2 regions of the Paenibacillus hamazuiensis genome follow, and region 2 is predicted to be linked to the other one. Evidence: a T-box and tRNA genes for the amino acid it is inferred to sense, from the RefSeq annotation. Region 2 holds a T-box; the other holds one or more tRNA genes.
The links. A T-box is a leader RNA that pairs with one kind of tRNA and senses whether it is charged. The one in region 2 lies ahead of trpS (tryptophan--tRNA ligase), so its partner is inferred to be a tRNA-Trp.
Positions count from the first base shown of each region.

Region 1: it has a tRNA-Trp gene. The T-box ahead of trpS (tryptophan--tRNA ligase) is inferred to sense a tRNA for this amino acid. The anticodon was not compared.

Region 1 is NZ_JALRMO010000001.1:5,502,684-5,509,348, forward strand. It holds gene MYS68_RS23880 (YqjF family protein) at 103-783, shown strand; gene MYS68_RS23885 (ATP-dependent DNA ligase) at 704-1,354, opposite strand; gene MYS68_RS23890 (alpha/beta-type small acid-soluble spore protein) at 1,487-1,711, shown strand; gene ltrA (group II intron reverse transcriptase/maturase) at 2,479-3,804, shown strand; tRNA gene MYS68_RS23900 (tRNA-Leu) at 3,894-3,973, opposite strand; tRNA gene MYS68_RS23905 (tRNA-Arg) at 4,001-4,077, opposite strand; tRNA gene MYS68_RS23910 (tRNA-Leu) at 4,092-4,180, opposite strand; tRNA gene MYS68_RS23915 (tRNA-Cys) at 4,189-4,262, opposite strand; tRNA gene MYS68_RS23920 (tRNA-Gly) at 4,264-4,338, opposite strand; tRNA gene MYS68_RS23925 (tRNA-Gln) at 4,350-4,421, opposite strand; tRNA gene MYS68_RS23930 (tRNA-His) at 4,438-4,513, opposite strand; tRNA gene MYS68_RS23935 (tRNA-Trp) at 4,523-4,596, opposite strand; tRNA gene MYS68_RS23940 (tRNA-Tyr) at 4,611-4,696, opposite strand; tRNA gene MYS68_RS23945 (tRNA-Thr) at 4,707-4,782, opposite strand; tRNA gene MYS68_RS23950 (tRNA-Phe) at 4,800-4,875, opposite strand; tRNA gene MYS68_RS23955 (tRNA-Asp) at 4,938-5,014, opposite strand; tRNA gene MYS68_RS23960 (tRNA-Met) at 5,028-5,104, opposite strand; tRNA gene MYS68_RS23965 (tRNA-Val) at 5,123-5,198, opposite strand; tRNA gene MYS68_RS23970 (tRNA-Glu) at 5,235-5,306, opposite strand; tRNA gene MYS68_RS23975 (tRNA-Ser) at 5,318-5,409, opposite strand; tRNA gene MYS68_RS23980 (tRNA-Asn) at 5,411-5,486, opposite strand; rRNA gene rrf (5S ribosomal RNA) at 5,568-5,684, opposite strand; rRNA gene MYS68_RS23990 (23S ribosomal RNA) at 5,843-6,665, opposite strand, start outside.
Region 2 is NZ_JALRMO010000001.1:5,262,365-5,284,497, forward strand. It holds gene MYS68_RS22775 (monooxygenase) at 1-1,223, opposite strand, end outside; gene MYS68_RS22780 (RidA family protein) at 1,248-1,649, opposite strand; gene MYS68_RS22785 (MarR family transcriptional regulator) at 1,933-2,409, shown strand; gene MYS68_RS22790 (ABC transporter ATP-binding protein) at 2,569-4,686, opposite strand; gene MYS68_RS22795 (ABC transporter ATP-binding protein) at 4,683-6,542, opposite strand; gene MYS68_RS22800 (hypothetical protein) at 6,666-6,965, opposite strand; gene MYS68_RS22805 (metal-dependent hydrolase) at 7,079-8,065, shown strand; gene MYS68_RS22810 (alpha/beta-type small acid-soluble spore protein) at 8,437-8,664, opposite strand; gene MYS68_RS22815 (DUF5325 family protein) at 8,806-8,982, shown strand; gene trpS (tryptophan--tRNA ligase) at 8,979-9,962, opposite strand; T-box leader at 10,012-10,242, opposite strand; gene MYS68_RS22825 (endonuclease domain-containing protein) at 10,317-10,997, opposite strand; gene MYS68_RS22830 (permease) at 11,581-12,711, shown strand; gene MYS68_RS22835 (TIGR03943 family putative permease subunit) at 12,730-13,668, shown strand; gene MYS68_RS22840 (GerAB/ArcD/ProY family transporter) at 13,694-14,809, opposite strand; gene MYS68_RS22845 (GerAB/ArcD/ProY family transporter) at 14,816-15,904, opposite strand; gene MYS68_RS22850 (hypothetical protein) at 15,920-16,153, opposite strand; gene MYS68_RS22855 (Ger(x)C family spore germination C-terminal domain-containing protein) at 16,160-16,663, opposite strand; gene MYS68_RS22860 (Ger(x)C family spore germination protein) at 16,648-17,370, opposite strand; gene MYS68_RS22865 (spore germination protein) at 17,399-18,988, opposite strand; gene MYS68_RS22870 (endonuclease MutS2) at 19,995-22,133, opposite strand, start outside.

The sequences.
Region 1 (6,665 bases), 230 kb from region 2:
CATGGAATCGATAAAAATAAGTCTTAAGGAGTTGTCCTTACATTGAAGCTGCCCGTTTCTCAAGCCCACCGTCCGTGGCCCGTCCCTGAATCGTCCTGGATCATGAAGCAAATTTGGCACGACCTTCTGTTTGCACACTGGCCGGTCCGCCCTCAGGAAATCCGTGAAATGATTCCTTCCGGAATGACGCTCGATACGTTCGACGGCTTCGCCTGGATCGGCGTCGTGCCTTTCAGGATGAGCGGTATACGGCTGCGAGGCCTGCCTCCTATCCCGTTTACCGATCGTTTTCCCGAAATCAACGTAAGAACCTACGTTACCGTAAACGGTAAACCGGGTGTTTATTTTTTCAGCCTCGACGCGGCCAACCGGCTGGCAGTGCAGACTGCCAAAACGTTTTTTCATCTTCCGTATTTCTATGCAGAAATGGAATGCACAAATGAGGACGGAATCATCCGTTACCGAAGCCGCAGAAAAAATACAACCGAAACTCCGGTTGCATTCGAAGGACGATATAAACCTGTTTCTCCCGTTTTTTATGCCTCGCAGGGATCATGGGAATATTGGCTTACCGAGCGATACTGTCTGTATACGACAAATCGTAAGAGGGAAGTTGTGCGGGGGGATATACTTCACCTGCCGTGGCCGCTGCAGCAGGCAGAAGCCGATATCGGACTGAATACCATGATGACAGCTCAATCGATCAAGCCGTCGGGTCAAAAACCTCATCTTCATTTTTCAAAACGACTGGAAGTATGGATTTGGCCTTTGTCTCCGGGCTGATCAAATGCACCCAATCGTGGGACCTTCTTCCTACATACCTGCTGTCTTTTCTTTTAGCGATCAAGCCTTCCGGTTCGCGGTTAAACATAGCGCTATAAACCAGATCTCTTTCGTTCTCGATATAAGATATTTTTTGAAAAAATTCATTTTCCGTTAAAATCGACTCCAAAATCGATTTTCTTTTCATAAGCGGCAGCTTTCGTAAATCCCTGTCTTTATAGGAAAGAACATCGAAAACGGTAAAGATCACAGGACAGTTGCGGACTGCCGCCTCTATCTGCTTTCTTTTGCTAAAGCGCATTCTTTCCGCAACTGGAGCACCGTCATAAAAGCCGCTTTCCGGGTCTATACGGCACACGACCCCATCCAGGATGACATTCCCTTCAACGGGGACGCAGTGAAGTTCCGGGAACAATCGAGTGACTTCATATTTTTTATGCGATAACAATCTGGTCTCTATCTCCGTTCGGGTTAATATCACGCGGAGTCCTTCCACTTTCGGCTCGAATATATAATCTCTTGCGTCAAACGGATTTTCGGCACTTTCGAGCATCATCGGTGCGATAATCATAGACATTCCCCCGCATTCCATTGTACCATGGAGCAGCCTGCGGTTTATCAGGAAAATAGGGGACGGGAATGCATATTTTGGAAAACATCCAACCATAATAAGAATGCAACTACTTCAGGAGGTGAAATCAATATGGGACGTGGTCAAAGTCGTTCGAGCAACCAACTGGTCGTTCAGCAAGCGACAAGAGCCATGGAGCAATTGAAGTTTGAAGTCGCCCAGGAGTTAGGCATTCAAGTGCCGCAGGACGGATACTACGGTTACATGGCCACTCGCGATACCGGCGCTATCGGGGGACATATGGTCCGCCGCATGGTGCAAATCGCCGAGCAGCAGCTGTCCGGTTTTCGCTTGTAGGAAAAGCTAAGATACTCGGGTCTAAACGGAAGCTTTTCTTGAAAGATCAAAATTATGCTTTCTGAATCTTATAAGCGGAAAAGACCGCAAAGGATATCCGATATCCTTTGCGGTCTTGTGCGCTTGGCAGCGCATCGTACTAACGGGTGAAAGTCCCGAGCGCACCGCGGGGTGGCGGAAGCGCATAGCCGACTGGTAGTGCTCTGGCCGTAAGGGAGGGTGCGGAGGATCAGAAGGCAAAACCCGGAACAGGCGGCATGAACCATGTTGGCTGGCGAAGCCGGATAACCCTGCAAGAGAAGGGGACGTCCTATACCACCATAGGCTTCGAAAGTTAGGAGGACTGGATTCGGGGGAAAGACGATGACGTGACCCAAGGAGGGCTTATCGTCTTCCGCATAGCGGTAAACTCTTTTCAAGGCTTATAGGGCTAAGACAGAATGATGGATGGTGAGCAGTCATACGAAGGGATAGTAGTGAGAAAGCTTGCCGGAAAAGCCGCAATGGCAAGTGAACCGACACCAACGTTGTCGGTGCAAGCTTAGACCCAAAAGGCAAAGACTTGGTGCGAAGCCCGGAACCGTGGAAGAAAAGCATAACCACCTAGGAAGCCGTCATGTGCCAGACAGAAGCCGGGGAGCCAAGAAGAGCGAAGAGCCGGGGCTGAACAAAAGGGTAGGCCGTCTGGGGCGGAGTACCGAAGGGGAACCGGAAAGGCTGAAAGATTAGCTATACGTCCGGAAACTGAAAGGGAAGGAACACGAGACATGAAGGAAGGAAAAGGAGAGGTAGGCTTTCGTGAGGGAGTAGAAGTCCCGAGAAAACGCAGATGGCACAGCCTCATCGACAAGATATGGGCGATGCCGAACCTTGAGGAGGCATTCCGGGAGGTCAAGCGCAACCGGGGAGCAGCGGGAGTAGACGGAGTGACCATAAAGGTATTCGAGAGTGAACTGGAGCGTAACTTAAGAACGCTTCAGCAGGAGCTGCGGGCGAAGGCATACAAGCCGATGCCGGTCAGGCGCATGTACATTTCCAAGGAAAATGGGGGTCAAAGGCCGCTCGGGATACCCGCAATTCGCGATCGCGTAGTACAGGCGGCGACCCGCCGAATCCTCGAACCGATTTACGAGGCGACATTTATGGAGTGTAGTTTTGGGTTTCGCCCGGGACGCAGTGCACACATGGCGCTGGAGAACATTCGGAAAGATCTCATGGATGGATACGTTTATGTGATCGACGCCGACCTGAAATCGTATTTCGATCTCATTCCACATGACAAGTTGCTTAAGGCCGTCAAGGAAGAAGTGGTGGATGGTAGTGTCCTAAAGCTCATAGAAAGCTTCTTAAAGTCCGGAGTCATGGAGAACGGAAGTTTTCACCTGAACGAGCAAGGAAGTCCACAGGGTGGGGTTATTAGTCCGCTTTTGGCGAATATCTACCTAAACCCGCTGGATAAGCTCATGACTGAACGGAAGCACCGTATAACACGGTACGCCGATGATTTTGTGATCTGCTGCAAATCCCAAAAGGGGGCAGAGAGGGTACTCCAAGGTGTTATTCGTCTACTGGAACAAGAGCTTGGGCTCAAAGTACACCCGGAGAAAACCAAGATCGTGAACAACTTGGAACAGTCCTTTATGTTCCTAGGTCATGAGTTTAAACCGGGATTTTGGGTTACTCCATCCTCGAAAGCCAAACAGAAATTTAAAGAACGCGTGAAAGCAATTACGCGGCGGAACCAAACGGTGAATGTGGAACAGCTGATCCGAAAGAAGTTGAATCCATATTTACGTGGATGGGGTAGCTATTTTGGCTGGGGCAACGTAGGAAGTCTGATGAGAGAGTACGATGCATGGATAAGGAGAAGGCTCCGGATGGTACAGTTGCGGAGCTGGAAAAAGCCGAAGAACTTCTACAGGGCACTAAGAAAGAATAAGTGGAGGGGAGAGCTTCCCAAGATGCGTATGTTCGCATGGAGAAGCTCGCTATCCAAGCCAGCCAGTGTTGCAATGCCAAACGATTGGTTCAGAGAAAGAGGTCTCGTTTTTCTCGTAGACATCTATAATGAACATCATCCCCAGCGGGGATAAGCGCGGAGGAGCCGGATGCGATGACCCGCACGTCCGGTTCTGTGAGAGGCCCATGAATTCATTCATGGGCCTACTCGATTTTCATTCGATGCCGGTGAAGGGACTCGAACCCCCACGGTTTCCCTCACGATTTTGAGTCGCGCGCGTCTGCCAATTCCGCCACACCGGCTTATGAAATTAAAGATCAAAAAAAAAATGGCGTGCCCTAAGAGATTCGAACTCCTGACCTTTTGATTCGTAGTCAAACGCTCTATCCGGCTGAGCTAAGGGCACATGTTGTCGTTGAGTGGTGCCGAAGACCAGACTTGAACTGGTACGGTAGTCACCTACCGCAGGATTTTAAGTCCTGTGCGTCTGCCGATTCCGCCACTCCGGCTAAAAAAATGGAGGCGCCACCCAGATTCGAACTGGGGGTAAAGCTTTTGCAGAGCTCTGCCTTACCACTTGGCTATGGCGCCTTGGAGCGGAAGACGGGATTCGAACCCGCGACCCTCGCCTTGGCAAGGCGATGCTCTACCCCTGAGCCACTTCCGCATTAGTATACACTGGGGATCTAGGATTCGAACCTAGGCATGACGGAGTCAAAGTCCGTTGCCTTACCGCTTGGCTAATCCCCAACGATTTATAAAAAAATGGGGCGATCGAAGGGAATTGAACCCTCGAATGTCGGAGCCACAATCCGATGCGTTAGCCACTTCGCCACGACCGCCATATTGATTGGCAGGGGCAGCAGGAATCGAACCCACACCAAAGGTTTTGGAGACCTTTGTTCTACCTTTAAACTATGCCCCTATGAGATTAAAAAGTGGTGGAGGCTGATGGATTCGAACCACCGAACTCGTACGAGAACAGATTTACAGTCTGCTGCGTTTGGCCACTTCGCTAAGCCTCCAAATTACCAATGGTGCCGCCGAGAGGACTTGAACCCCCAACCTACTGATTACAAGTCAGTTGCTCTACCAATTGAGCTACAGCGGCTAACTTACAACGAAAAATGGTGGCTCGGGACGGAATCGAACCGCCGACACGAGGATTTTCAGTCCTCTGCTCTACCGACTGAGCTACCGAGCCATGCTAATATACTTCATCGAACCCTGAAAACATTGGGTTCTCATCCCTTACGAGATGTTAAATGGCGGAGCCGACGGGATTCGAACCCGCGGTCTCCTGCGTGACAGGCAGGCATGTTAGGCCTCTACACCACGGCTCCGCGATAGAAAAGTTGGTTGCGGGGGCAGGATTTGAACCTGCGGCCTTCGGGTTATGAGCCCGACGAGCTACCGGGCTGCTCCACCCCGCGTCGATTAAATATCATATATGGTGGAGGCTGACGGGATCGAACCGCCGACCCTCTGCTTGTAAGGCAGATGCTCTCCCAGCTGAGCTAAGCCTCCATAGTGGAGTCTCCGTAAAAATATGCGGAGACTAAATGACCCGTAGGGGATTCGAACCCCTGTTACCTCCGTGAAAGGGAGGTGTCTTAACCCCTTGACCAACGGGCCGTAATAAATAGTGGCGGAGAGAGAGGGATTCGAACCCTCGAGACGCTTGTGACGCCTACACGATTTCCAATCGTGCTCCTTCGGCCAACTCGGACACCTCTCCATGGCTCCCCGAACAGGACTCGAACCTGTGACAACTCGATTAACAGTCGAGTGCTCTACCGACTGAGCTATCGGGGAATATTTAGTTAATATTGCCTTTTTTGCAACGTTCGACTCTCACATGTACTCGACCTGCGAAGGTCGAACGTGCTTTGGGCTGCTTGGCGACGTCCTACTCTCCCAAGACCCTGCGGTCTAAGTACCATCGGCGCTGGAGGGCTTAACGGTCGTGTTCGGGATGGGTACGCGTGGTTCCCCTCCGCCATCGTCACCAAACATGAGTTTTGTCTTAAACAAAACTCGCTTCGGGAGCATCTTGCTCCCTGAAAACTAGATGCGAATCACTTCAAGTTACGCTTTAGAATTTATCCTTTTGGGCCCCGAGAAAGTAATCGGCATAAGCTACAACGCTTCGCTTCACTTTCTTGGGTAATATGGTTAAGCCCTCGACCGATTAGTATTCGTCAGCTCCACACGTTGCCGCGCTTCCACCCCGAACCTATCTACCTCGTCGTCTACAAGGGGTCTTACATACTGGGAAATCTCATCTTGAGGGGGGCTTCACGCTTAGATGCTTTCAGCGCTTATCCCTTCCGTACTTGGCTATCCAGCCGTGCCTCTGGCGAGACAACTGGTACACCAGCGGTACGTCCATCCCGGTCCTCTCGTACTAAGGACAGCTCCTCTCAAATTTCCTACGCCCGCGACAGATAGGGACCGAACTGTCTCACGACGTTCTGAACCCAGCTCGCGTACCGCTTTAATGGGCGAACAGCCCAACCCTTGGGACCTACTTCAGCCCCAGGATGCGATGAGCCGACATCGAGGTGCCAAACCTCCCCGTCGATGTGGACTCTTGGGGGAGATAAGCCTGTTATCCCCAGGGTAGCTTTTATCCGTTGAGCGATGGCCCTTCCATTCGGTACCACCGGATCACTAAGCCCGACTTTCGTCCCTGCTCGACCTGTTTGTCTCGCAGTCAAGCTCCCTTCTGCCTTTGCACTCTTCGAATGATTTCCAACCATTCTGAGGGAACCTTGGGGCGCCTCCGTTACTCTTTAGGAGGCGACCGCCCCAGTCAAACTGCCCACCTGACACTGTCCCCATACCCGATCAGGGTACCAGGTTAGAACTCCGATACGATCAGGGTGGTATCCCAACGTCGCCTCCACACAAGCTGGCGCTCATGCTTCAAAGGCTCCCACCTATCCTGTACAGATCGTACCAAAGTCCAATATCAAGCTGCAGTAAAGCTCC
Region 2 (22,133 bases):
TGCCCGTCTTTCAGCTTTAAGCTTAGATCCTTGAAACGTTTCCCGTTTAAAGGGTGGGGAGGCGCTTCGGCGTCTGGAGCATAATGTACATCAATTGCGGAAACTTGTGCGGCGATTCGATAATTAGCCTCCGGTATTTGAATCAGATTAGCCAGCATGCTTCGCAGTTCCGTGATGGGAGGAGTCACGTCCAGAAGCAGGGTTTGGACCTCGGTATTCCGGAGCAAGGCCGTATTCCATGGGAAACGTTCGGTATGATAACTGTCCAATAGCCAGCCCGGAGCCCAGCCTTTGATTGCTCCTGCAAGCTTCCAGCCTAAGTTCATCGCTTCTTGTAAGCCGACGTTCATTCCCTGCCCACCAGCCGGAAAATGAATGTGCGCCGAATCTCCCGCCAAAAATAATCGACCATTCCGGTAGCGTCCCGCTTGCCGCGTCGCATTTCCGAAACGGGACATCCATTTCACATCGTTCAATCCCAGGTCGCTTCCGGTCGTACGGATGATCGATGAACGAAACTCTTCAAATGTAACGGTCTCGTCCTTAGAGATGTTACGTCTCTCCATATCGATAATTAAGACCCGATACATATGATCATTGATCGGCATGATGCTGACCAAACCTTTTTCTGTAATCCGGGATATGACGCTCATAGGAGCCAAATCAGATAGAGCAGCATCCCCCAGAATAGCCGTGAAGGTCGCGTCTGTACCTTCAAATGATATATTTGCATGTTTGCGAACCAAACTTCTGGCTCCGTCCGTACCTACCACATAAGCAGATCTTAACGTTGTTTCTCCATTAGGTCCCGCGATCTTAACGTCGACCCCATCCTCATCCTGATGCACAGATAGAGCCTCAACCTCTCTCCAGACCTCTGCGCCAAGGCTAAGAGCCCATTCCTCCAGCACCTTCTCCGTCTCACTCTGCGGTAAAAAGAGAGTGTGATTGGAAGAAGAGTCCAACACCGAGAAATCCAAAGGAGTTTCTAATCCGGCAAAATGCCCTCTTGAAAGTAAGCGGCCTTTACTGATTAATTTTGATTTCACTCCACGCATATCTAATATTTCAAGGGTTCGTGGATGTACTGTAAGCGCACGTGAATATGGGGTTGTCTCTTTTAATCGCTCAATGACGCAGACCTTTACACCGGCTAATGCCAATTCTCCAGCCAACATCATGCCGACAGGTCCGCCACCGATAAGGATGACTTCATATTTCATATAAATAACCTCTTTTCTTAAACATTATGGGAAGATCACGATAGCGTCTATTTCGATAAGCCATTCAGGATCGGCTAGTGCTTGAACGCCTATATAGGTACTTGCTGTCTTCGGCCAGTTAGGGCCAAACACATGAAATCCGGCGTCAAAAATAATCGAAATCAATTCCGGATTGTGGTTTACCACAAAAATATTCATTTTTGCAATGTACAATGGATCCGCTCGCACGGCTTCCAATGCATACTTTAGATTGGTGAACGCTTGAATCGCTTGCGTGTAATAGTCTCCTGAACCGACCAATGCTCCTGCTTCATCTACAGAAACCTGACCTGAGATGAAGGCCAGTTTAGAGGCGGTAGTTACCACGACATGAGAAATTACAGATGTAACCTTATCCGTCAATGTCTTTGGATTCACGATTTCCATAGGCAAGCATGCTCCATTTCCATATTTATAAATCTTCTCTTGAAAAGTGGATAAGTGTTTTCGGAGAACCTCCTTCATCAATTATTGTTTCGCAGGAAATCTTTTAATCTTTGTTGTAAAAGTAAAAAATGAATATAATATATAAATATTGTTTCATACGAAACAATATAATTGTACTGGGTCACTCCTTATCCTGTCAACCCCGATATGAGCATGTCCGTTTGTTTCTCAGAAAATAATCTATGATATAATGAAACAAATGAGTCAAGGAGCCAGCATAATCATGGATACTGCCAATAAAAACAAAACCGCAATTCATGAATTTTTCGTTCAGTTTCTTCAGCAAAAAGAGCAATATGAAACCCGAATAACTGCAACATACCTCGAGGATATCCGGAAGCATATCGAACCGGAATTCAGATTGAACATGACGGAACTGCACACCATTGCGTGCATCGGAGAGCAGGAGCCGATCAATGTCACTTCCATCGCGGAAAGGTTAAATTTAAGCAAAGGGAATACCTCCAAGATCGCAAATAAATTACTAAAGGCAGGTTGGGTGCGAAAAGCCCAACTCAACGATAACAAAAAGGAAGTGTATTTTCGGCTTACGCCTGTCGGCAAAAAGCTATTTGCTGCTCATGATGAGCTCCATACGAAGGAAAAGCAAAGAATGTACGAATTTTTGGAAAGATACAACGAAAGCGAGCTTGAATTTATCAAACGGCTGTTTGGAGATATGGTTGACTTCTATCGCTAATGTACCCATCATCAGCTCCGAAAACGAAGACGCGCTCCGAGTGGATTGAACCCCACTACTACTGAAGCGCGTCTTCGATGCATATTTATTTTTTATGCATAGTCACATTTTTTCTCAATAATCACGCTCACACACTACTACAACGCAGCCCCTCGCACCCTATCTCGCCGTCCGCATCGATCCCTGCTCCTTGTACTGCAGCTCGTACAACCGATGGTAATACCCCCGCTGCGCCAGCAGCTGGAAGTGGTTGCCGATCTCGCGCACCTTGCCTTTGTGCATGACGACGATCTGGTCGGCGTGCTGAATCGTCGACAGCCGGTGCGCGACGATCAGCGTCGTGCGCCCTTCCGAAATCGTATGCAGCGCATCTTGCACGACAAACTCCGTTTCCGTGTCGATGTTGGACGTCGCTTCGTCAAGAATGAGAATTTGCGGCCGGAACGCGATCGCGCGGGCGAACGAAAGGAGCTGTCGCTGACCGAGCGACAGGTTGATGCCGCGTTCGCCAAGCAGCGTCCGGTATCCTTCCGGCAGCCCGCGGACAAATTCGTCCATATGCACCATGCGGGCCGCTTCATATACCTGCTCGTCGGTGATGTCTTGATTGTTGAGCCGGATGTTCGACAGGATGTCGCCGGTGAACAGGAACACATCCTGCTGCACGATGCCGATGGTGCGGCGCAGCTCATCCAGCGGAATGTCGCGGATATCGACTCCGTCCAGACGGATGCTTCCCTTCTGAATATCGTAAAAGCGGTTGATGAGCTGGATGATCGAGCTTTTGCCCGCTCCCGTCGCCCCGACGAAGGCAACTGTCTGCCCCGGCCGGATCGTAAAGCTGACATCCTTCAGCACCCACTCGCCTTCGTTATAAGCGAACCACACGTGGTCGAATTCGATTTCTCCGCGGATCTGCGATGGCAGACGCACCGGCTTATCGGGATCGACGATCGACGCCTTCTCGTCCAGCGTATCGAAAATGCGCTCCGCCCCGACCATCGCGGTCTGGATCTGGTTATATTTTTCCGCCAGGCTTTGCAGCGGCTGGAAAAACTGGCGCACATAATGCGTGAACGCGTATACGATACCGAACGTGATGCTGCCGTCGATCACACTCGCACCGCCGTACCAGAGCAGCAGCGCGATGGACAGGTTGCCGATAAAGCCGATCGCCGGCTGAAAAATCGAGTTGATCGTCGTGCCGCGCATCCCCGCGCGGTAGTACTCCGAGTTATGGTAATCGAATTGCTCCCATTGGCGCTCCTCGCGGGTGAACAGCTGCGTGATGCGGATGCCGGACAAGTTTTCCGCGAGAAATGCGTTCAGTCTCGACAAAATCGTCCGGGCGACGCGCTGCGCCTGCCTTTGCGCCTTGCGGTACCAGAACGTAAGCCCGAACAAAATCGGCAGCACCGCCATCGACAAAAGCGCCAGCTTGAGGCTCATGTGCAGCATGACGGCGATAATGCCGACGAGCACGATAATATCCTTGAACAGGTTGACGATGACCTGGGAGAAAAACTGGTTCAGCGCCTCCGTATCCTGCGTCACGCGGACGACCAGACGGCCGACCGGATTGCGGTCGAAATACGACATCGACATGCGGCTGAGGTGCGTGAACAGCATTTGCCGGATGTTGAAAATAATCGTCTGCCCCGTGTACTGCAGCAGATTGCTTTGCAGGTAGTTCAGCAGCGAGGCCGCGACGACGGCCGTAAGGAACATGCCGCCGAGCCGCAGCAGCCCGGTGTAGTCCTGCTGCTTGAAGCTGCCGAGAGCCGCCGGATCAAGCTGCACCGCCTTGAAGCTGTGCCCGCCGGAAACGATGCTCGCGGAGCCGCTCTCCTGCTTCAGCTCGGCTTCTTCATGCTGCGGCGGAAGCCAGCCGTCGATCATCCAGACGGCTCCGCCCGCTTCCACGAGCTGCCGCTTTTCCGCCTTCGCGCCTGACAGCGCCGCAGCTTGGCTTTCCGCTTCCGCCGGGGTGAGCCGCACATACGTCTTGTCCTGCCACTCCACGACCGGCCCGATTCCGGACAGCTTGCCCGCCTCCTGCTTCGGCACGGCAATCATCGGCCGAGTCAGTCCGTTGATGTTCTCGTCGATGGCGACCTTCAAAATATAAGGCCTGGCCAAATCGGCGATCACGATGACAAAAGCAAGGGCGATGCACAGCACGATCATTTTCCAATACGGCTTCGCAAAACCCATCAGGCGGGCGATCATCTGCGAATCCTTGCCCGCTTTAAATTCCTTTTCGGCATGGATGTTCATGCTCCGGCACCTCCCGACAGTTTCGCAGCGGCACCGCCGCCTGCAAATTTGCCGCCAAATGCGCCCGCTTCCGGCTGCAGCCGGGCTCTCTCATGATCGTGCCCTTCCTGCCGCTCCGCTTCCTGGTCCAGCAGCTGCTTATGGTACATGTCCGCATAGATGCCGTTCACCTGGAGAAGCTGCTCGTGCGTGCCTCTCTCGACTATGCGGCCTTCGTCCATCACGACGATCTGATCCGCCGACTGCACCGAAGAAATCCGGTGTCCGATGATGATCGTTGTCCGCTGGTGCATGACCGTCTTCAGCCCTTCCAAAATCAGATCCTCGGTAATCGTATCCACCGCCGACAAGCTGTCGTCGAAAATCAGAATCGACGGCCGCTTGATAATTGCCCGGGCAATGCTCACGCGCTGGCGCTGGCCGCCGGACAGCGAAATGCCGCGTTCGCCGAGCGCCGTATCGAACTGATTCGGAAACTCGACGATGTTGTCGTACACCTGGGCGATTTTCGCCGCCTCTTCGATTTGCTCCGTCGTATACGGCTGCGGATCGAACCCGATATTGTCGCGGATCGTGGAGGAGAACAGAAACTGGTCCTGCGGCACGATGCCGACCTGGGTGCGCAGCGTTTTCAAAGGAATCTCATGAATGTCGTGCCCGTCGATAAACATCGTCCCCTTCGGCGGGTTGTACAGCCGGACAAGCAGATGGACGAGCGTGCTCTTGCCGCTGCCGACTCGCCCGACAATCGCCAGGCTGGAGCCCTTCGGCACCTTGAGCGAGACGTTTTGCAGCGTCGGGCGGTCCGCCTCCGGGTACGAAAACGTCAAGTTCCGGATCTCGATGTCGCCGCCGATTTCGTCGATCGCCTGATCGGCGACCATATCGTCCACCACGTCCGGCTTCGTGCGGAAAATTTCCATCAGCCGGGCTTCGGACGCCCAGCCGCGCTGCAGCTGGTTGACGACTTTGCCGAGGTTTTCGATCGGGCCCATCAGGAGGGACAAATACGTATTAAAAGCAACGAACTCGCCGAGGGTAATCGTTCCCTTCAGCACCATCGTTCCGCCAAGAATGACGGAGACGAGAAAGCTGATGCCGACGATACCGCTGCTGAGCGCGCCGAACATCGAGTTCGAGCGGACGAACCGGCGGTTCATGAGCACCGCGTTTTCGTTGTCTTTTGTAAACAATTCCCGCTCATGTTTCTCCTGTACAAACGCTTTCACGACGCGGATGCCTGCTGTGAATTCCTGCACCCGGCTTGTCAGGTCGCTGATCGCCTGCTGCATGTCGGAAGACTGCTTCAAGATTTTTTTATTAAACCGGTATGCGATCAGGCTGAGAAAAGGCAGCGGCAGCATCGTAAGCAGCGTAAGCCACGGATTGACGGAAGTGACCATCGCCACGACCGAAATCGTGATCAGCACGAATGCTTCCAGAACGTTGTAATACCCCTGCATCGTCACCTCGCGGATGACGCCGACATCGCTGATCGCGTGCGACATCAAATCCCCGATCCGCTGATTGTTGAAATAGGTGGCCGACAGCCTCTCCCAGTGCTGAAACAATTCTCCGCGAATTCGCATTTCCAGCATGCGGGACAGCCGAAATATGTATATCCGGCTGGTTGAGCGAAAAAAAGCGACGCCGAACCCGATCAAAATCATCCATATGCCGTAACGAATCGCATTCTCATAGTTCATCGCACCCGCCTGAAGCTGATCGGTGAACCGGCCGAGCAGCCACGGAATGAGCAGCTGCGTCAAGCTGGATATGGACAATAATGCAAAGCCCGCTGCATACTGCCACTTGTGCTGCGATACGTGGCTGCGAAAAATATCGTTTCTCTCCATCCAAGGACCCCCTTGTCACTTCCGGCGCAAAACCCGAAAAGACGCTTATAGCTTTGGAAGCTATAGTAAGGTTACAACTAGTCGGCAAAAGATGCCATGGATGAAGTTGTCGCAAAACATGGACTATTTGACTTTTCGAAAATACCAAATATGTATTTTCGCTTTTCCCCCTTCCACAAAGTCCGACAAAGCGGTCAGATCGGAAAAACGACTGACTTGTGCGGCATCGCCGGTCCGCTGCGCCTTCATCTCCTCATATTCCGCATAATCGATATTTTCCCACAGCTCGACGAACAGGTTCGGCTGATCGGCGCCTTCGTAGACGGACACCCTTTTTTCGGACGCGGTCAAACGTTCCGCCCAGCTCAAAAACCGTTGCCGTTCCTCAGTTTTCACTTTGTATTCGACAAAAACTTTATTCACTTTTTGCGCTCCTTCGCTTTATTTTCCCCACGAACATGATAAACTATGGATATAAATGTGCATAATGTATTAAGGAACTTCACTGGAAAAGCTCATGCTTTAGGAGGAACTTCATGGACAGCGGAACTCACCTGGTGATCGGCCTCGGCCTCGCGGGTCTGGCTTACGTCGATCCGGTTATCGCAGCGGATCATACTTTTACCACCGCGGTACTGATCGGCACCGTGCTCGGTTCGCAGGCACCGGACGCGGATACTCTGCTTCGTTTTAAAGGCAATGCCGCCTACATCAAAAACCACCGCGGAGCCTCGCACTCGCTGCCGGCGCTCGCGATTTGGACGATCCTTATCACGCTTCTGTTATCCGCTCTTTTCGGGCCTTTGCCGATCGGCCACGTCGCGCTGTGGGTGTTCATCGCCGTCGCCTTCCACGTGTTTACCGACTTGTTCAACACCTACGGGACACAGGCGCTAAGGCCGATCACGGAAAAATGGATATCATGGAATATTATACACATTTTTGACCCGTTCATTTTCATGTCCCACGTCATCGCTATTTTTATGTGGTCTTTTCACCTGGGCGAACCGCAGACGATTTTCCCGATCCTGTACGGGGTGATCGCCATTTATTATATTTGGCGGACCGTGTACCATTACATTTTGGAAAAAAACCTGCCGATCAAGGATACGACCTACGAGCCCGGAGATAAATACATGCTGACGCCGACGTTCCATTTTCACCATTGGCAAATTGTGAAAACGAAGCCCGACGGCTCCTTCCAGCTCGGCGAATACCGCAATAACCGGATCCGCTGGGTCGATCGCGTATCCTGCGCGAACCATCCTGCCGTCGAAGCGTCGCGGACGCATCCGGACATCGCTTCGTTTTTGTATTACTCGAAGTATTCTTGCGCCGAATACCGCGAGCATTCCTGGGGCTACGAGGTGCGCTGGGCCGATGTCCGCTACCGCCACCGCAAGCAGTATCCGTTCGTTGCCGTGCTGCTGATGAATCACGATTACAAGCCGCTCGATTCGTATGTAGGTTGGCGCAACGAAAGCCGGCTGGAGAAAAAACTGCGGGTCGATTCGTACTCTTGAGCGGAGAAGTGTGGTGAAAATGGTCGCTGCGGGTCTCGGATCGTGCTTCCGATCGCTCCCTGGCCCCACAAAGTGAAGAATAATCTTCGTAGCTTATTCCGAATACTTTGCGGGGACCCCAGGATAATAAATCTGTCGCCATTTGGCGGTAGAAATCCGAGAACAAAGGCGAAAGCTTTCGCTTCTCCAGCACGATTCCGTCCCTTCCGCTTTTTTCACCACACTTCGTAAATTATTATAAAATAAGGCGCGCCTGACGTTGCCAAACGCCGGCGCGCCTCTTTTGCGGGCCTAAACCGCAGAAAAGACTCAAGGGAGCAGCTCCCTTGAGTCTTGATTGATGCGGCGATCCGCATCCGTCTTAAAAATGATTAACGACCGCTTTGTCCTGCCAAAGTTTGCTCAGCGATTTGCACCAGACGGCGAGTGATATGACCACCGATCGCACCTGTGTCGCGAGTAGCCATAAAACCATAGTATCCGTCTTGAGGAATTTGAATGCCCAGTTCCTGAGCTACTTCAAATTTCAGTTGGTCCAATGCTTGGTTAGCTTGAGGTACTACCAGTTGGTTGCTGCTGCGGGATTGTCCTGCACCCATGTTTCAGCACTCCTTTCAGGTATCAATCTGTGATGTATTTGCAAGCTTGCAAACTTATTATGTTTCACACGAGAATTGTTATGCGCGCTTTGAAAAAAATTTTTTCAAAACGAGCAACTCCTATTCGAAAGGGCGTCCGTCATGAGTAAAGGTCTAGCATTATTTTTCGCTGTCGTCGGTGCGGCTTTGCTTGCCGGCATCGGCTTCGCCATCAGCCTGCATTCCATTTGGCTTGTTCTGCTGTTCTCCATCGTCTCCATCTTGTTCATAGGAGCCGGCTTCATCACCAAAGCAAAGCTTCGAAAAAGGCAGGACTAGAACACGAGAAAGCCCATTTTTTCCTTCACCTGACGAAGGACAGGCTGTGCGGCCGCGGCTGCTCGCTCGGCGCCTTGGCGCAGGAAGCTGTGCAGCTCGCCGGAGCCGCGGATGTCCCGGTAACGCTGCTGAATCGGCTCCAGGACGGCAACGACGCGTTCCGCCAAATCTTTTTTGAACGGCCCGTAGCCTTGCCCTTCATACATCGCTTCCACTTCCTGCACGGTCATATCCGCACACTGGGCGTATATGCTGATCAGGTTGCTGACCTCGGGTTTACCCTGCGGATCGAACTTCACTTCACGCCCCGAATCGGTAACGGCCCGGCTTATTTTTTTGCGGATGACATCCGGCTCGTCGAGCATCGCGATGTAGCTGCCCGCATTCGGGTTGCTCTTGCTCATCTTTTTGGATGCGTCGTCGAGCGACATGATCCGGGCCCCGACCTGTGGAATATACGGCTCCGGAATCGTGAACGTTTGCCCGTAACGGGTATTGAAGCGATGCGCCAGATCGCGCGTAAGCTCCAGATGCTGCTTCTGGTCGTCTCCCACCGGAACGAGATCCGCGTTGTACAGCAAAATATCCGCCGCCATCAGCGACGGGTAAGTGAACAGCCCCGCGCCGACCGATTCTTTGCCGGACGATTTATCCTTGAACTGCGTCATGCGCTCCAGCTCACCCATATACGTCAACGTCGTCAGCAGCCAGCCGAGCTCGGCATGAGCGGTCACGTGCGATTGCATGAACACGTTCGACTTTGCAGGGTCGATGCCCGACGCGATGAACAACGCCGCCACCGCCTCCGATTGCTCCTTCAGCGCCGCCGGCTCCTGCGGTACGGTCACCGCATGCAGGTCCACCACCATAAAGAAACATTCATGCGTATGCTGCAGCTTGCCGAAATTGCGCAAAGCTCCGATGTAATTGCCCAGCGTCAGCTGTCCGCTCGGCTGAATCCCCGATAATACCCTTTTCATGACCATCCATCCCTTCAGTTTTTTTAACAATAAAAAAAGGCCTCTCCCCGCAAGGGACGAGAGACCGTGGTGCCACCCTAATTCGCTCCGCGCCGCACGGATTCATCCTGCATGCGAAGCCTTATCGCTCTTGTAACGGAGAGCCTCCGAGCCGGCCTACTTCAGCTTCAGCCGGAACGCTCCAGGACCCATTCACCCGGGGAAGCGCACACCGGCTCACAGCACCGCCGGCTCTCTGAGGAGGCCTCTCCCGTCTACTTTTTCCTATCATCGCGAATTGCAATGTTCAGTTAATATTGACATGATAAACAAACCGTTCAGGCTTGTCAAATGCGGCTTCGAAAAAATAGCATGTTAAAAAATACCGACTGTATTCTCACGATTCGGCAAAAATGAACGGATCCGCCTTCCTCTGCCGCCATGCGGAATAATCAGCTGCTTGTCCGCCAGCCTCTTAAGCCAATGATGCGCCGTATTCCGGCTTACCCGGAAATGATTCATCACATCGGTCGACTTGATGGGTCGCGACATCGTCAATGCCAGCCGCAATAGCTCCTTCTCCACAAGTTCCACCTTCTCGGCGGCCGGCTGGCCCCCGTACGTAAAGTATTTGCCGAGAAGCAGCTGCAAATACTGGCTGCACCGGAAAGGCTGCTCCTTCACGTCGTCCACCGAAAAACGCAGCACCCGCCAATCCGTCGCGACCAAAAAATTTTGCCGGTTCAGCTGCTCGCCAAACTGCTTGCGGTCTATATTTTTCGCGTGCGGGCCGAAGCCGTCAATCTCAATCGCTATCCGCGGAAACGGCTGGGCCGGGATATAGGCAAAATCCAAAAAGTATGCGCCGAATCTGAAATCCATCACTTCGTATTCCGGATGAAGATCGTCGTTCAAATGACCGAAAGAAGGCCACCAGACGTGCTGCAAAAACAGTTTTTCCGCGTACCCGTGCCCTTCCTTCAGCCGACGCAGCCGCTCTCCGCTTCGTTTTAAGATGTGTCGTTTCATCCACTGTTCATGAGCTTCTTCAAACATAGTCATCCTCCCGACAAAAAACGCCACCGACATGCGTTGTTCGCATGGTACGGTGGCGTGTGCTTCACGATATCCACATTTTACCTTATAAAGCACTTCATGTGCAATGACTGCCGCTCCGAAACTTCAATACGACTGATGATAGACGCAAAAAGTTGTATTATCGCTTGTCCGGGACGGCAATTCGTTGAGTATAAGCGCAGTTGCTTGTATTATCACAGCCCCTAACAACCCGAAATGGGGGGACCCTCTGCATATTAAACAAGTTTTTGCGCTTATGACGCCAAAACCGGCTCCCACAGCCGCTATAAGCGCAACTTTTGGGACTATCGTCGGAGGGCGGCCGGGTTCCAGCCAATGAGGGTTGGGCTTGAGTGACCGCCGTTCAGCCCGAAACGCGCGCCCTGGATTCGCGAGCGTTGGAAAACTGCGCCCGCCGGCTGGCGTCTGCCTTTATCTGCGCCTGATGCGCGCAAACCTGTCCTATATACTCCCGCTGCGGCATAGGCTATAATTAAAGAAAGTAAACGGCGGCCCCCGGCGCCCCGAAAAATGCTTTCTTCGCGGGAAAGGAGAATGCCTGTTGCAAACGACACTCACGCGCTGGGCTACGAACATTCTTGCCCTGCTCTGCCTTGTAATGCTTTATTTGATTTTTACGCAAAAGCATCCGCCCGATCTCTCTTTCCTGACCAGTCCGGGCATGCAGACGTTTAAGACGCTGTTCATCAGCATCATCCTCGAAGCGCTTCCCTTCGTGCTGCTGGGGGTGCTGGTATCGGCTGTGCTGCAAATGTTCGTCTCCGAGCAGACGATCAAGCGGCTCATCCCGAAAAACCCGGTGCTCGGCGTGCTGTTCGCCTGCGTCATGGGCCTTATCTTCCCGCTGTGCGAATGCGGGATGATCCCGGTCATCCGCCGCCTGATGAGAAAAGGAATGCCGCTGTATGTCGCCGTTGTCTTTATTCTGGTCGGGCCGATCATCAACCCGGTCGTCTACGCCTCGACGTTCATGGCGTTTCGCAGCCGCCCGGAAATCGCGTATTCGCGGATGGGGCTTGCTTTTGTCGTAGCGGTTGTCATCGGGCTCATCGTGTACAAGTTCGTCAAATCGAACCCGCTTCGCGGCGCTGCCGAATCGCATGAACACGATCACCACAGTCACAGCCATCATGACCATGGCGCTCATCGTCATTCGATGCGGATCGGCTCCCGCCAAAGCCATCATGCCCACAGCCACGTTCATACGCACCATCATAGCGCGGCAGGCCACACACATACGCATGAACACCAACACGGTCGCGGAAACCGTTTTTTCGGCGTACTCGGACACGCTTCGGATGAGTTTTTCGATATGGGCAAATATTTGATTTTCGGCGCATGCATTACGGCGCTCATCCAAACGCTGGTCGCGCGGGAAAGCCTCGTCTCCATCGGGCAAGGGCCGATCGCATCTCACCTGTTCATGATGGGGCTCGCCTACGTGCTGTCGCTTTGTTCCACCTCCGACGCCTTTGTCGCCTCATCGTTCACGACGACGTTTTCGGCCGGATCGCTGCTCACCTTCCTTGTATTCGGGCCGATGCTCGACATCAAGGGCACCCTCATGCTGCTGTCTGCATTCCGCACGAAATTCGTGCTTGGGCTGATCGCGCTCGTCTCAGTGGTCGTGCTGGCCGGATCTCTGCTGTTCGAACGTATCTTTTTCCTATAGAAGGAGTGAATTCACATAATGAGCGCTCGAATGCTGAGCCTGCACCACATGCTAAAAGCCGTCATCCTGTTCGGCTTTGCTTTATACATAGCGCAGCTTGTCAAATCGGACAACATTTTATATTATATCGCCCCCCGCATGGTCGATTACGTCAAATGGTCGGCCTTGGCGCTTTATGTGATAGCCGCTTATCAGGCATATCTCGGCATCCGCTCTTTCCGGGGCAAATCCGCCGCCGAATGCGATTGCGATCACGATCATACCCCTTCCCGTTCGATCGTGAAAAATGTGTTGATTTACGGAACATTCATCGCCCCTCTCCTGCTCGGCTTCGTGCTCCCCGACGCTTCGATGGGAAGCAGCCTTGCCGCAAAAAAAGGGATGAATTTGAGCAGCTCCAGCACCGTCAAAAGCAGCGGTTCCGCTCCCCGCACAGAAGCGGAGGCAGCCCCTCCCGCATCCTCAGGCCAAGCCGGCGGAACAAGCGCATCCGCATGGTCCGACGAGAAGCTGAATGAGCTGTTCCCGTACGACAAATTTACGGAGCATTACGCCAAATACGCAAGGGAATTATACAAAAAGGACGTCATCGCCGTTCCTGAAAATATGTATATTGAAACGCTAACCACGATGGACCTGTACATGGACCAATTTATCGGCAAAAAGCTCGAGCTGACCGGCTTCGTTTACCGCCAGGAGCCGATGACCGACAAGCAGTTCGTCGTCGGGCGCTTCGCCATTCAGTGCTGCTCCGCGGACGCCGCCCCGTTCGGGGTGCTCACCGATTATGCCAACGCCAAATCGTTTGCGGACGATACATGGGTGAAGGCGACCGGAACGCTGCAGAAGACGCATTTTAACGACATGGACATCATGCTGCTCAAAATCGAAAAAATCGAGAAAATCGAAGCCCCGAAAACGCAGTACACGTACCCGAATCCCGATTTCGGGGCGTAACGGTTCCCCGCCAAAAAGCCGGATGTCAGCCCATCCGGCTTTTCTTTTTGCTCCATTTCCTTTTGCACAAAGAAACTCCCCATACGAACAAGGGCATCAGCAGGCCCATGAACACAGCGTAAGGAATAAACACGTTGGTATCCCATTCCGCCATATAAACGACGTCGGGATATACGACCAAGGAAAATACGACCCATACCATCCCAAAAGGCCAAACCAGCGGACGGTAGTCTTTGATCCCGATCATTTGCGCAAGTCCCGCAATACATGCATAGAGATAAAACGACGTTTTGTAAAAAATACCCATAAACCAAATGCCGGCCATCACCGATTCGACCCGTTCGACGAAGTTGCCTACGTTGATTTTCCGGGCGAGCTCATAGCCGGGATATACGAGTCTTTCCGTCAGATCGGTTCCCAGAACCAAGATCGTCAGCAAGGTGATCGCTACGATAAACAGTCCTCCGATCCCCGTTGCGATCAGAAACGCTTTTCGTGCCTTGTCCGGATTGCTTACCCGAGATGGGAAAATCATGAATAAGACGATAAAAGGAAGGGAGGCCGTGCCTGCAACCGATATCGCCGCTTCGCCAATCGGTTTGAGGCCGGATTCCAAAACCGGCTCCATGTTTTCCATTCGGATCTCAGGGAAAACGAACGCGGCAAGCAAGGAAAATAAAGCGACGAACCAGGGAAAGAAAATTTCCGCCGAACGAGCCATCGTTTCGAGTCCCAGGCGAAGCCCCAGAAGAACGATCGATGCGAATAAAATGTTGATGAATTCAATCGGCGTTTCCTGCATGACCTGCGTCACCATAAAGTTTCCCATATAAAAGAGCAGTGTGGACGCCCCGACAAACCCAAAGAAAACAAACGGCAGAGATACGATTTTTCCGGCCCATTTTCCAAAAAGCTTCTCGTTGTATTCGACCAGCGTCTTATCGGGAAACAGCATCCCTATCTTGTTGTACAGCAGGACGAGCAGCATGCCGAGCCCCACGCCGGCAATTGACGCGATCCAGGCGTCCTGCTTCGCGTCGGCGGCCAAAGTCGAAGGAATAACCAGAATCGTCGTTCCGATCGTATAAAACATAACCAATATGGTAAACTGCCGGACCGATATTTTGCTGATCTCATTCATGTCGCCTCACCTTTTCCGAATCTTTGCCACAGCCAACATCAGCAGCGGAAGGATCAATCCGTAAGTCAAAGAATATGGAGTCCACACCTCTATCAGAAACCTTTTGAAGTACATTATGTCAGGCATCATATAGATGGAGCTGACCAGCATGATCATGCCCAAAGGAAGGAGCAGCATGCGGTATTCCCGGAGTTTGAACGTCTGGGCGAGGCCCAAGGCGGATGCATAAAAGCAAACGGTCAATTTGAAAAAAAGCGAAAGAAACCATATTCCCGCCATAACGGCTTCGAGCCGCTCCAGGAAATGGCCGATGCTGATTTTTTTGGCGAGCACATAACTCGGATACGTGCTCCGCTCCGAAAAATCGGTCCCGAGCACAAGAATGCTGAGGGAAGTCGTAATAATTAAAACGATCCCCCCTACGGTCGTACCGGTATAAAACGCCTTGCCGATTCTCCCCGGTTTATTCACATAAGGAAAGATCATTAAAAAAACGACAAGCTCAAGGAAAGGCAGGCCCAGAAAATGGAACGCCCCGCGCAACACCGGCTTCATTCCTTCGCCCAGAATCGGCATAATCTTGTCCGGTTCGAGCTTGGGAAGAAGAAAAAAGGACAACAGCGCAAACAGCACGATGACCCATGGAAAAAAGATTTCCGCAGCGCGGGTAAACGTCTCGAGTCCGAGCCGCGCCCCCATAACGACAATACTCAAATACAGCAAATGAATAGCTTGGATCGGCGTTTCCGGCATGACCTGGGTTGTCACGAAATCGCTGATTTCACGAAGCAGCAGGACGGCAAGGATGAAAAAATAAGTAATGAACAGCAGCGAAACGATTTTACCCGGCCATTTGCCGAGTAAAATCTCGCTGTATTCGAGCAGCGTTTTATCCGGAAAGCGGCTCCCCAGCAAGTTGTAAAGCCATATAAACAAGTAGGAAATACACATTCCCAAAATAGCCGCAATCCAGGCATCCTCCCCCGCCTCTTGAGCGAGGCCGGACGGAGCGACCAGGACGGAGCTGCCTATTGTAAAAATGCTGACCAGGATCGTGTATTGACGTATATTGATTTTTCCGTTTTCCAGCTCCATAGCCACCAGCGACCTTTACTTTAAAATGGAAAATATGGCGTCGTTCATCGGCTTGAAAATATAAGCGATCCAATCGAGCGGATTCGGAATGCGGACCCTCATGACCTGAGCGATGCTCAGACCCGTTCCCAAAAGCAGCAATGCGAAAAAAACCCACAGCTCCTTCTTCATGTTTTTCCTGCGCATCGCGGGAACTTCCATGAACGCGATCAGCGCGGATACCGCCAGGATTCCGGTTATCGGCCACATGCGGATCTACTCCTCCAATCTGTTTGTAAACGAGTCGGTCACGGTACCTACGCGCCGAATTTCCACTTTCACTTTCACATGGACGGGAAGTTCGGCAAATTGCCGCGACCAGTCTTCTTTGATTCGGCTCCATTCCTTCGGGCTGGAACGATGGATCGCTTCTCCAAAACCGAATATATCGGTTTTAAACTTTTGCTGTACTTTGGTAATGGTTCGTCTGAGCATCTCTTCGATTTCTTTCTCCGACCTCGTCTCGAGCTCCTCAATCGTTTCCGGCTTGGTCAGATCGACATGACATTCGACATCCGCGATATTACCCTCGAGCTCAAGATTGATCGTTGCTTCCGGCTTCCCTTGTTTGACCGCGCCCTTTATATCCGCTTTCGTGCGGATGACCTCCACGGTTAATAGGCCGCCGTCGGGACAGGAGAGATGACCCACCGTGCCTCTCACATCGCCCCGGATGTAGTTATAGACCTTGCTTTCTTCTTCATTTAACCATCCGGCCAACTTATCTTTATTAAATATACGGCCAAGTTCGAAAACTGTAATACGGAGTACGGTTTAATCCGCTCCATATTTTGCTGGGAACGGGCGGCTCCATTTCTCTGCCCGACGATTTCGATTCCGGTCAGAACGGGCTGCCTTCCGACTCTCAGCATATCCGATATTAGCTCATCCAGGGTGACTTTGCCGGAATAAGCCCATATTTTGCTGGAAGTATCCAGTGCTTTGTACATTTTGTTGGCCGGTATCGTTTCCATCGGAGCCGTATAGATTTCGAGGATTCGCTCGGCAGGGGCCCCTTTAGCCACGGCGATGTAAAAATCCGAACGGAATTCATGGTCCCGGGACAACAGATCCAAAGCTTTGGCAACTCCTTCCTTGGCTACCTGTTCGCTGAGGATCAGCATCCGCAGATGGGAAAAATACAACCTTCGGGGTGCATTTGTCGTCATTTTCCGTATCGCCTCAAACATGGTTGCGTCGGAAGCCACATGGGTAACTACCGGTGCGCCTTTGCCTCCGCCCGTTTTTTTCCCCGAAACCTCGCTCGGGTTTACAAGCTGTACGGAAACCGAATATTGCCCGTCCTTTTTGTCGATTCCCAGCGCGACCACGATGGCGATATCGTTAAGCTCCATCCGGCTCCAGCAGCCGGTTGCCGTGAGCAGCAGCAATATGAGCATGATCGAGAGTCCGAGATTTCGCAGCATATGCGGCAACTCCTTTCCGCTGCTTCCTTTATTTCGGTTTAGGGGTCGGTTCGTTTTGCTCCCGGATTATATTTTGCTGGCTGATTAAGCGCGGACGCGAGAACAGGGCCCATTGCGGCAGGCGAAAAATGGTGTCCTTCTGATCGTCGGGAATGAGCGGCGCAAACGGCGCCAGGTAAGGAATGCCGAAGGAGCGCAAGCTGCATAAATGCAAAACGATCGCAACCAGTCCTATCGTGATGCCGAACAAGCCGAAGGAAGCGGCCAGTCCCATCAATCCGAAGCGGATGATGCGGATCGAGATCCCCATGTTAAAGGCGGGAAACACAAAGTTCGAGATCGCCGTGATCGCCACGACGATCACCATTGCGGCCGAAACGAGCCCGGCCTCTACCGCCGCTTGTCCGATAACGAGCGTGCCTACAATCGAGACGGACTGCCCGATCGCCCTCGGCATGCGCACGCCGGCTTCCCGCAATATTTCAAAGGTCAGCTCCATCAGAAGCGCCTCTATAAAAGCGGGAAACGGGATCCCCTCCCGTTGGGCGGCAAGACCGATGAGCAGCGGCGGAGGCAGCAGCTCCTGATGGAATGTCGTGATCGCAATATATAAAGACGGGGCAAGCAATGCGATGAAAAATGATATATAACGCAATATGCGCAGAAGCGTTGCGAAATCCCAACGCTGATAATAATCCTCGCTCGCCTGGAAAAACTGCGCGAACAGCGCCGGCACGAGCAGCACGAAGGGCGTACCGTCCACGAGAATGGCTATACGGCCTTCGAGCAGTGCGGCAGCTACCGCATCGGGCCTCTCCGTATTGAAGATGGTTGGGAACGGGGAAAGCGTCTCGTCCTGAATCAGCTCCTCGATATAACCGCTTTCCAATATACCGTCGATATCGATTCGGCTCAGCCTTCTTCTGACTTCCTGCAATACCGCTTCGTTGACGATGCCCTTTATGTACATGACGGATACATCGGTTCGCGTCACGCGGCCGATCGGCTTCGTTTCCAGCCACAGGTTCGGATCTTTGATTCTCCGTCTGATGAGCGCCGTATTGGTGCGCAGCGATTCGGAAAATCCTTCCCTCGGTCCGCGGACGACCGTCTGCGCCGAGGGCTCCGTCACTCCGCGGTCCCTCCACTTTCTCAGGCTGGCAATGATGCCTTGGGCATATCCGTCCAACAATATGACGGTATCCCCGGATAAAACGGCGGTGTATAAGGCGTCGAAATCCGATACTTCGCTGACGTCTCCGACAGCCAGCACAAAGTCTTTTAAAAGACGAAGAGGATGATCCCGGGAAGCGACCTCCTGATCCAAGTCGGCTTCTCTGACCTTCAGCATCAGTGCTTCGAAAATATCCTGGGTGTCGGCGAGCCCGTCCGTGTAGATCACACCCGCCCGGATATCCCCGCTTCTTCCGACGGGTATCGATTTGATGACGATATCGTCGCTGCCCCCGAAAGCTTCGGAGATTTTTTGAAGATTGTCCTGAAGGCTAATCTTTAGCGGCTCTTTTCGGACTGCGGCTGCCTGGTCTTGCTGAAAGTTTCTTTTCTTGGCGGGAGTCCGCTTGAAAATTTGTTTTATCGTTTTCGCAAAGCTACCCATGCACATCCCTCTCTTCGTTCACCGTATAAGTTGTGCAAAATTTGGCATGGGTATGCAGGGAGAAAGCCCCTTAAACAAGATGACCGAGTGTCACAATGGGGAATGAAAATGGGCGCCATCGTCTATTTTCCCATCAAGTCCCCAGCAGGGGGACCCAGTTTCCGCAACCGGCTTTGCTTCGCAAAGCTCTTAGAGCGCTCAGGCGCAATGTCGCCAGGCCAACGCGTTCGCATGGATCCGCGGGGGCCGAATGACAGACCGGGCTGTTTGAAAAACCAGCTTATTCGGCTTATAAACATAGCGCAAACATAGCGGAACCTACGTTCGCTATCTGCGGAAAAATGGGTGCATCGAAAAAATAAAGGAACTGACATGCGCTAAATCGATGGAAAATGGCGTTTGTACCCGGCGAACGGGCAAATAGGGCATCTGAGTTCCGCTAATTTTCAAAAATATATCCGAAATGGAGATGATTTAGCGAATCATAGTTCCGCTATGGCTGGATCGAGGCGGTAATCGCTTCTGGTTCGCATTTGCCGGGCATGGATTTTTGTGCTGCTTGCCAAAATCCTATGCCCGACCGCTACACGTTTTGCGCGATGCCGAAAGAGTGTCAGCCTGCCTCGTGTTCGCGCCTGTTGCATGGTTTTTGCTGGGCAAACCTACGCCGCTGTGCTTCCTTCCTCCTCTCAGCCTGCCTCTTCGACCTTCTTGTCTCCTTGGCTCGCCCGAGAGCGCTTTTTCCCGCTCTCGGGCGACGGCGGAGCGTGTCCTTTTGGCTGAGAGCCGATTTTTCCTCCTCTCAGCCCTCCTCTTCGACCTTCTTGTCTCCTTGGCCCGCCCGAGAGCGCTTTTTCCCGCTATCGGGTGACGGCGGAGCGTGTCCTTTTGGCTGAGAGCCGATTTTTCCTCCTCTCAGCCCTCATTACAATCTCGTGTTCGCATCCCAAAGCTTAGTGCACCGGCGAGCAGTTCATAACCCACCCGGGGCCAAAAAGCTCGCGCTCTATTCTTGATCCGGCGGCTTGACGATCATGACGCCTTCGGCGTGCTTGCGCTGCATCAGATGCTGCTTTTTGCGGTTTTCCTTGGATTCGAAAACGATGTTCATGTCGTAGTCGTCGCCGGGATAAAGCTGCTTTCGCTCGATGTAAAGCGACAGCCGCTTGATGTTGATTTTGACCTTTTCTTTCTGGATTTGAACGAGCACATTGCCCCGCGCATCCGGACGCTCGCAGACGATGCCCGTGCGCCTCAGCGAGTGAATCCATACGCAGTCTCCCACTTCGAGCTTCGGCTGGGGACGCGCACTCGAATGCTGCGCCGCTCCAGCCTGCGGCTTTTGCGATGCGCGGGGATCGGCGGCCCCTGGCAGATGCGGGGCCGAACTTTGGGAAGCCGACAGCTGCGGTCCGTCGTCAGCGGAACTGACTCGCTGCGCCGTGCTCGCTAGCATGTTAGACGTCCAGGGTACTGCTCCGCGCTCATCCGGCTTCCCTTCAGGCGCCGGCCAAATCCCGTCAGGCGGCTGCGCACTTCCGGGATGCATACCGGGGCGCTGAGTGTCGCCGTCCCTCCGGGCTTCTCCAGGCTCAATCGCCTCCACCGGCGCTTCGCGGTTTTGCGCACGCGCAGCAATCTCCCGTGATCTCTCGATAATGCGCGGAGAGATCCCCAGCTTCTGCGCGATATAAAACGCATAGCTGCTGCCCGCTTCGCCAATGGTCAGGCGATACAGCGGACGCAGCGTCTCCGTGTCGAACTCCATCCGCGCGTTTTCAAACCCTTCTGCCTGGGCGGCGAACCGCTTGATCTCGTTAAAATGCGTCGTCGCCACGACGCTGGCCTTCAGCCGCGCCAGCTCCTCCAGCACGGCGATCGATAAGGCGACGCCTTCCCCGGGGTCCGTGCCGGTCGCCAACTCGTCGAGCAGCACAAGCGAACGGGGGCCGGCCTGCCGCAAAATGTCAATCACATTGCGGATGTGCGAGGAAAACGTGCTGAGTGACTGCTCGATGCTCTGTCCGTCCCCGATATCCGCAAGCACGCGATCGTAAACCGGGAAAGTGCCGCCTTCCTCTACAGGCACCTGAAGCCCTGACTGCACCATCAAGCTCAGCAAGCCGACCGTTTTCAGACTAACCGTCTTGCCGCCGGTATTGGGACCGGTGATGATCAGCGCACGGTACGACTCCCCCAGCGCAAAATCAAGAGGAACCCCGCTGCTGCCGAGCAAAGGATGCTTGCCGCCACGAAACCTCAGCACTCCGTTTTCGTTGACAGTCACCTCGCGTGCATCCAGCGAAAGCGCATATTTGGCTTTGGCGAACAAAAAATCGTAATAGCCGATCGTCTCCAAATTGACCTTCAGCTCATGCTCATGCCCTTCCAGCTCCGCCGTAAGCATGCTGAGCACTTTCGCCTCCTCCCGGACCTCCTCCCTCTTCAGCTCGCTTAGCTCCAGCTGCGGGCCCGCGAGATCGGCCGGCTCGACAAACACTGTTTGCCCGCTGGAGGACTCATCCAGCACCGTCCCGGCGATCATCTTCCGGTGCTCTTTTTTCACCGAAAGCACATGCCGGCCGTTTCGGCTGCTGACGACGTAATCCTGCAGATAGGGACGGTACTTCTGCATCAGCGCGTCGAGCTTCTTTTTGATCCGCTCCTCGCATACCGCCATCATCTTGCGGATTTTGGCGAGCTCCTTGCTCGCCTGATCGGTTACCCGGCCGCCCCGGATGCAGCGGTCCAGCTCGCTTCTGAGCGAAGCCAGCTCATACATCGACGAGGCGACGTCGCCGATCGTAGGTGCCGCTTCCCGCTTATGCAGCATAAACCGGCGGAGCTGGGCCATGCTCTCGAGCAGCCGGGCAAACAGCGACATCTCTTGCTCGGAATACACATAGCCGCTGCCGAGCAGATTCATCAGCGGCTCGATGCCTTCCAGCGCAGGCAGCGGTACGCTGGAGCCATGCCGCAGGATGCGCTTCGCTTCCTCCGTTTCCGCAAGCAGCTTGCGGATCAGCCGCGCGTCGTACATCGGCTCGAGCATGTCGACCCGACCTCTGCCGAGGTAGGACATGCAGTAAGAATGCAGCACTTCCTTCACTTTTTCGTACTCGAGCCTTTGTTTGCTAAGTTCGTT